Regions from separate parts of the Kitasatospora sp. NPDC096077 genome, predicted to be linked through region 1. Evidence: riboswitches for the same ligand, from Rfam matches in the RefSeq annotation. Region 1 holds a riboswitch; the other holds the start of a gene.
What was found. A riboswitch is a leader RNA that binds a small molecule or an ion and turns the genes downstream of it on or off. The one in region 1 is predicted to bind cobalamin.
Positions count from the first base shown of each region.

Region 1 (3,498 bases):
GCGTCGGCGCGCTTGACGGTGTCGGGCGCGGTGCCGGCCCGGCGCAGGGTGAGCGCGGTCAGCGCGGTGGTGCCCGGGTCGCCGTCGCAGTGGTCGCCGGGGGCGATCATCACGGAGGAGACGCCGCCGTCGGCGCACTGGGCGGAGGTGAGCCGGGCGACGGCGGTCGGCGGCAGGGCGGTGCCGGAGCGGGCGAGGGCCAGCAGGGCGAGGGCCTGGTTGACCGGGTAGGTGACGCCCTCGAAGTCCCCGGCGGCGGTGCAGGCGCCGAGCTTGCCCTGGGCGGTGCAGACGTGGTCGGTGAGCGCGGCGATCAGGTCGTGTCCGCCGAAGGCGCGCGGGTCCCCGCCGGTGATCTCGGCGAGCAGCGCCAGCTGGGCGACGGCCCGGGGGACGGGGGCCGCCTTGGGGCCGCCCGGGAAGGCGTACTGGTCGGTGTGGGCGGCCAGGTAGGCGACGATCTTGCGCAGGGTGTCGTCCTGCCCGCCGGCCGCGGCCAGCGTGAAGGCGGTGTCCGTGGTGGCGTCGTAGTCCACCGCCTTCGCCGAGGGGTCGTACACGTGGTCGCCGTCGGTCAGCCGGGCGACCAGCCAGCGGGCCGCGGCGGGCAGGTCGGCCTTGGGGGGCTTCGGCGTACCGGTCGCGGTCGGCGTGGGGGTGGGCGTGGGGGTCGGCGTGGGCGTGGACGACCCGCCCTTGGCCCGGACCGAGTCCGGGGTGAAGGTCGGGGAGCCGGTGGTGCCGCCGACGTCCGTCCCGCCGTACACCCAGGCCTCGACCTCGCCGGGCGCGGGCTTCTGCGACATCGCGCCGAGCGTGGCGTACGACCAGTGGTCCTGGCCGACCGGGGCGATCCAGTACGACCAGTACCCGGTCGCCTGCGGGGTGTTGACGCAGGACTCCTTGTCCGGCGTGGGGTACTGGGTGCCGTCGTGGAAGGCCGGGTTGCCCAGCCGGCAGACGAAGGCGGGGCCGTCGTGCGCCGTGCCGGCGGTGCTGAACCCGCCGTTGTGCAGCAGGTTCATCCCGGTGGTGGGGTGGGCGTCGCAGCCGCGGACCACGCCGCCGCCGAACGGGCCGAAGTCGACCGCGACGACGGCCCCGGAGGTCGCCGTGCACTGCTCCAGCGGGTCCGCGTGGGCGGCGGTCCCGGGCAGGGCCACCAGGGCCAGGCTGCCCGCGGTCAGCGCGAGCGCGGCGGCGGCCGCGGAGGCGGCGGTTCCTCGCCGCCACACGGTGGGACGGTGTCTGTGGACCGGCACGGAACGAACTCCCCTGTCGACTGCGGCGTCGGCGGGGACACGGGTGCGCAGCAGGGCACCCCGGGGCAGGGGTGGGCCGTACCGCGTCGCAGTCCTCGACGACGCTCGTGCGTGCTCCACGGCGCAGGCATTCCGGCTCGCCCGCCGGGACGGGTCGGCTGGACTCGTCGGTACGGGCACACGGTTGCGGGACAGCGCCGGATTCGAACCGGCTTCCCCTGACCCCCTGGAGGAAAAACGCTTCATCAGACCATGGCCGGACCAGCGAGGTCAACGATTCGTCATATCGTCTACGTCACGGCTCGTTCGAATTCGATGCGGTAAGGTCCCGGCTCGGCCGAGCGGGGGAACCCGGTGGAAATCCGGGGCTGACGCGCAACGGTGTGCGGGGCGGCACTGCCTTCCCCGCGAGCCCGGATGCCCGGCGGCCGCACTGTTCCGCGGAAGTCCGTCCACGCGATCCGGGCGTCGGCCGCCCCTCGCAGCGACGCACCGCCGTCGACGCACCGGGCACGGTCGGGGCCCTCCAACCCCCCAGGAGCCCTTCCATGACCCGCACCCTCCACCGCGGCCTCGCCACCGCCGTCGCCGCCCTGGCCGCGGCCGGCACCGCGCTCGCCACCGCCGTCCCGGCCCAGGCCACCGCGAGCCCGACCCAGATCAGCACCTCCGTCACCAACGGCGTCGCCTACCTGCGCAGCCTCCAGGGCGCGGACGGCGGCTACGCGGGCAGCGGACTGTCCAACGAGTGGGCGTTCAGCGCCCTGGCCGCGGCCGGGACCGCCGCCGCCGACGTCACCCCCGGCGGCGACGCCACCAAGAACGCCCGCCTGGTCTACCGCAACCAGCTCGCCGCCCCGACCTGGCCGAACGCCAGCCCGGTGGTCACCGACTACGAGCGCGGCATCCTCAACTCCTACGCGGCGGGCATAGACCCGGCCCGGGTCGGCCCCGGCCGCAACCTGATCGCCGACGCCGTCTCCTACTGGCAGACGTCCACGCCCGGCTACTACGGCCCCGCCGCCAACTTCAACGGCACCGTCTTCGCCCTGCTCGCCCTCGGCGGCGCCCGCACCCAGGCCGGCGCCCAGCGGGTGCCCCAGCCGCTGCTGGACGCCTCCACCGCCGTGGTGCGCGCCAACCAGCACACCGACGGCGGCTGGAACTACAGCAAGGCCGCGGGCGACCCGAACGCCCTCGGCCAGCCCAGCGACGTCGACATGACCGGCGCGTCGATGGCCTCGCTGTGCGTCGGCGGGGTGGCCAACACCGACCCGGCGGTGCTCGCCGCGAAGGGCTTCCTCAAGGCCAAGATGGCCACCTCGGGCGCGTTCAACGCGATGTACGGGGTGAACACCGACTCCAACGGCTGGGCCGTCTCCGGCCTGATCGCCTGCGGCTTCGACCCGCAGGGCACGGACTTCACCTCGCCCGCCCCGTTCAAGAAGACCCCGGTGGACTTCCTGATCTCCCAGCAGTTCAACCCCGGCGGCGGCTTCCGCTACCAGCCCACCGACACCTCGCCCAGCGCCTACGCCTCGGTCGACGGCCTGCGCGCGGTCGCGGGCGGCGGCTTCACCGCCACCCCGCCCACCCCGGTCACCGCGGGCGAGCCGCAGTTCGTGGCCACCTCCGGCTTCACCCCGGGCACCGCCGCCCGGATCGCCCTGATCGTCGACGACGGCACCGGCAACCCGCGCCCCTGCGCGGTCACCATCACCCCCACCGGCAGCACCGCGACCCTCGGCGACGTGCTCGACGCGGCCGCCACCGCGAGCCCGGCCGGCTGCGTCACGGCGGTCACCCCGGCCAGCGGCGTCGCCGGTCCGATCACCTCGCTCAACGGCGTTGCCAACAGCGGTACTTCGAGCTGGCTGCTGTCGACCGACGGCGGCGCCTCGATCACCGCCGACCGCACCGCCGTGGTCAACCTCGGCGACACCGTCTCGCTGCGCTACGGCAGCTGACGTACCCCGTGCGGACGGCGGCCCCGGGAACGTCCGGGGCCGCCGTCCGTCCGCCGTCCGTCCGTCCGTCCGCCCGCCGTCGGTCATCCGCCGTCGGGCACCCGTCAACCGGCTCAGGCCTCGGGGCCGTACGCGCCGAAGCCCCGGCAGACCAGGCCCTCGCGGAAGCTGAGCACCTCGGCGACGGCCCGGCCGCGCTCGTTGCGGTAGTTGATGACGAGGGTGTCGACCGAGACCCGGACGTCCTCGACGGTGAAGTGCAGATCGGG
Region 1 is NZ_JBEOSV010000098.1:2,741-6,238, forward strand. Features, by position in the region: gene ABTZ03_RS41265 (prenyltransferase/squalene oxidase repeat-containing protein) at 1-1,235, opposite strand, end outside; cobalamin riboswitch at 1,368-1,520, opposite strand; cobalamin riboswitch at 1,568-1,705, shown strand; gene ABTZ03_RS41270 (prenyltransferase/squalene oxidase repeat-containing protein) at 1,811-3,229, shown strand; gene ABTZ03_RS41275 (YybH family protein) at 3,343-3,498, opposite strand, start outside.

Region 2 (3,498 bases), on a different contig from region 1:
GCCAAGCTCCGCCGGCTGCGCCGCGAGCACGGCATGAACCAGGTCGAGCTGGCCCGCGAGCTGGGGATCTCGACCAGCTACCTCAACCAGATCGAGCACAGCCAGCGCCCGCTGACCGCCGCCGTGCTGCTGCGGATCTCCGAGGTGTTCGGGGTCGACCCGGAGTTCTTCTCCGAGGCCGAGGAGGAGCGCCTCGGCACCGATCTGCGCACCGCGCTCGCCGACGAGGCCTGCGGCGGCGGGGTCCCCGCGGAGGAGATCGCCGAGGTCAGCCGGGACCACCCGGAACTGGCCCGGGCCCTGGTCGCGCTGCACCGCAGCTACCGCGCGGCCCTCGCCCGGGTCGCCGACCTGGGCGAACCGGGTGGCGGCGCCATCGGCGGGGCCATCCGCCCGGCCGAACCCCACGACGAGGTCCGGGACTTCTTCTACGCCCACCACAACCACATCGCCGCCCTGGACGAGGCCGCGGAGCGCACCGCGCGGGAGCTGGCCACCACGACCGCGGGCCGCACCGCCGCCGCGCTGGCCACCCGGCTCGCCGAGCGGCACGGCGTCCGGGTGGTCGAGGCGGACCAGCGGCGGGCCGCCGACCTGCGCCGGTACGACCCGGCGACCGGCGCGCTGCACCTCTCCCCGTGGCTGACCGACGGCCGCCGCGCCTTCCAACTCGCCACCCAGCTGGCCCTGTTGGAGCACCGCCCGCTGCTCGACACACTGCTGGCGGCGGCCGAGCCCGACCTCACCTCTCCGCAGGCCGTCGACCTGGCCCGGATCGGCCTGGCCAACTACTTCGCCGGCGCCGTGCTGATGCCGTACACCGCCTTCCACGCCGCCGCCGAGGAACTCCGCTACGACATCGAGCTGCTCCGGGCCCGCTTCGGCGTCGGCTTCGAGACGGTCTGCCACCGGCTGAGCACCCTGCAACGCCCCGGCCGGCGCGGGGTGCCCTTCTCCTTCCTGCGCGCCGACCGGGCCGGGAACATCTCCAAGCGCCAGTCCGCCACCGACTTCCACTTCTCCCGGCTGGGCGGCACCTGCCCGCTGTGGACGGTCTACGAGGCCTTCTCCTCGCCCGGCCGGGTCCTCACCCAGGTCGCCGAGATGCCCGACGGCAAGCGCTACTTCTGGATCGCCCGGACCGTCTCGCACGGCGGCCACGGACACCGCGCGCCGCGCAGCGAGTTCGCCGTCGCGCTCGGCTGCGAGCTGCGGCACGCCCACCGCCTGGTCTACGCCGAGGGCATCGCGCCGAACGCGCCCGGCGCGGCCACCCCGATCGGGCTGGGCTGCCGGATCTGTGAACGCCGGGACTGCGCCCAGCGGGCCCGGCCGCCGGCGGGCGGACGGCTGCTGGTCGACCCCGACCGGCGCGGCCGGGTGCCCTACCCCGTGCTGGCCGACGGCCCCGAGGCCTCAGCCGAGTCAGGACCGCCCCGCCTGTAGGGTTGATCCGCTGGTGGTTCACCGGGCGCCCCGCGCTCCCGGGGAGGCAAGAGGGAACCCGGTGACGCCTTTCACACGGCCAGTCCGGGACTGCCCCGCAGCGGTGAGCGGGAACGACCGCCGTCATCCGCACTGGGCCCGGGAAACGGGTCCGGGAAGCGACGGCCAGTAGGCGTCCTCCCCGGGAGGACCGGCCCGCGAGTCCGAAGACCTGCCACCGGTGCGCACGCCGAACGGCGGCGTGCGCGCTCCGGGGCCCCGCGGGAGGGCCGCGTGGCCCTCGTACGGACCCCCGGTCCGGCGGGTCCGTCCGTCGGCCCGCCGCCCCGGACGCTGCTGCGCGCGCCGCCGTCCTCCCCGCTCGGAGCGACACCGGGACCACTGGGACGACTGGGACTTCTGCATGGACCACCTGACCGACGGCGCACGGCTGCCCTCGCCCCGCGGCGCCACCGAGCCCTACGGGCCCTGCGTGCTGCTCAAACACGGCGAGGTGGTCCTCAAGGGCCGCAACCGCCAGCGCTTCGTCCAGCGGCTGGAGGACAACCTGCGGGTCGCGCTGCGCGGGATAGGCGGCTCGACCTGGATCCGGACCCCGCACACCATCACCGTGCTCGGCGGGCAGGTGCCGGTCGAGGACCTGGTGGCCCGGGCCCGCACGGTGATCGGGTTCAACGCGGTCGAGCCGGCCCTACGGGTGCCCAGCACGCTGGAGTCCGTCGAGGCCAACGCCCTGACGGTGCTCGGCGACGCCTGCGCCGGACGCGCCACCACCGGCTTCGCCGTCCGGGTCCGGCGCCGGGACAAGGGCTTCGCCCTCACCTCCACCCAGCTGGAGCGCCACCTCGGCGCGTTCCTCCAGCCGCGGATCCCCGGCCTGCGGGTCGACCTGACCGCGCCCGACGTCACCCTGACCGTCGAGATCGAGCACCGCGAGACCTATCTGTCCGCCGAGCGCCACCCCGGGCTGAGCGGGCTGCCGGTCGGCTCCAGCGGGCGGGCGCTGGTGCTGCTGTCCGGCGGCTACGACTCGCCGGTCGCCGCGCACCGGGCCATGCGGCGCGGACTGGCCTGCGACTTCGTGCACTTCAGCGGCGCGCCGTACACCAACCCCTCCTCGGTCTACAAGGCGTACGCCCTGGCCCGCGAGCTCAACCGCTACCAGCCGCCCGGCGAACTGCACGTGGTCTCCCTCGGCAAGGCCCAGAAGCAGCTGGCCGTCGCGGGCGCCGGGCGCCTCCAAGTGGTCGCCCAGCGTCGGCTGATGGTGCGCACCGCCTGCGCCCTGGCCGGCGCCACCGGCGCCCAGGCCCTGGTCACCGGCGACAGCCTCGGCCAGGTCGCCAGCCAGACCCTCGCCAACCTGGCCGCCGTGGACCAGGCCGCCACGCTGCCGGTGCTGCGCCCGCTGATCGGCTGGGAGAAGCAGGAGATCATCGACCAGGCCCGGGCGCTCGGCACGGCGGAGATCTCCGTCCTGCCGGACGAGGACTGCTGCAGCCTGCTCGCCCCGCCGCAGGTCAGCACCGGGGCGCGGCTGGGCCAGCTGCGGGCCGTGGAGAAGCGCCTCGACCTGGACGAGGTGGTCGAGGCGCTGCTCGCGAACGTGCAGGTGATGCGGCCCGGCCAGGAGGACGACGCGGCACCGGCCGTCACCTGTTCCGTCCCCTCCTGAGCCCCGGCCGGGCCGTGCCCGACGTCTTACACGGCGGCCGGCACGGCCCGCTGGCCCGGACCGTCGTACTGGGCCAGCGGGCGGATCAGGGCGTTGTGGGCGAGCTGTTCGGTGATGTGGGCGGTCCACCCGGTGATCCGGCTCATCACGAAGATCGGGGTGAACACCGGGGTGTCGAAGCCCATCAGGTGGTAGGCCAGCCCGGCCGGGTAGTCGAGGTTGGGGTGGATGCCCTTGCGTTCCAGCATCGCCCGGCGCAGCGCGGCGTGCAGGGCGGCCAGCCGGGTGGCCTCGGGGTCGGCCGAGTGCTCGACCAGCCGGTCCAGGGCGGCCTGCATGATCGGGACCCGGGAGTCGCCGTGCTTGTAGACGCGGTG
Region 2 is NZ_JBEOSV010000033.1:28,832-32,329, reverse strand. Features, by position in the region: gene ABTZ03_RS25790 (short-chain fatty acyl-CoA regulator family protein) at 1-1,446, shown strand, start outside; cobalamin riboswitch at 1,444-1,679, shown strand; gene thiI (tRNA uracil 4-sulfurtransferase ThiI) at 1,850-3,121, shown strand; gene ABTZ03_RS25780 (bifunctional 2-methylcitrate synthase/citrate synthase) at 3,148-3,498, opposite strand, start outside.
Region 2: it holds a riboswitch for cobalamin, as region 1 does, so the genes downstream of both, thiI (tRNA uracil 4-sulfurtransferase ThiI) here and ABTZ03_RS41270 (prenyltransferase/squalene oxidase repeat-containing protein) in region 1, are expected to answer to the same signal.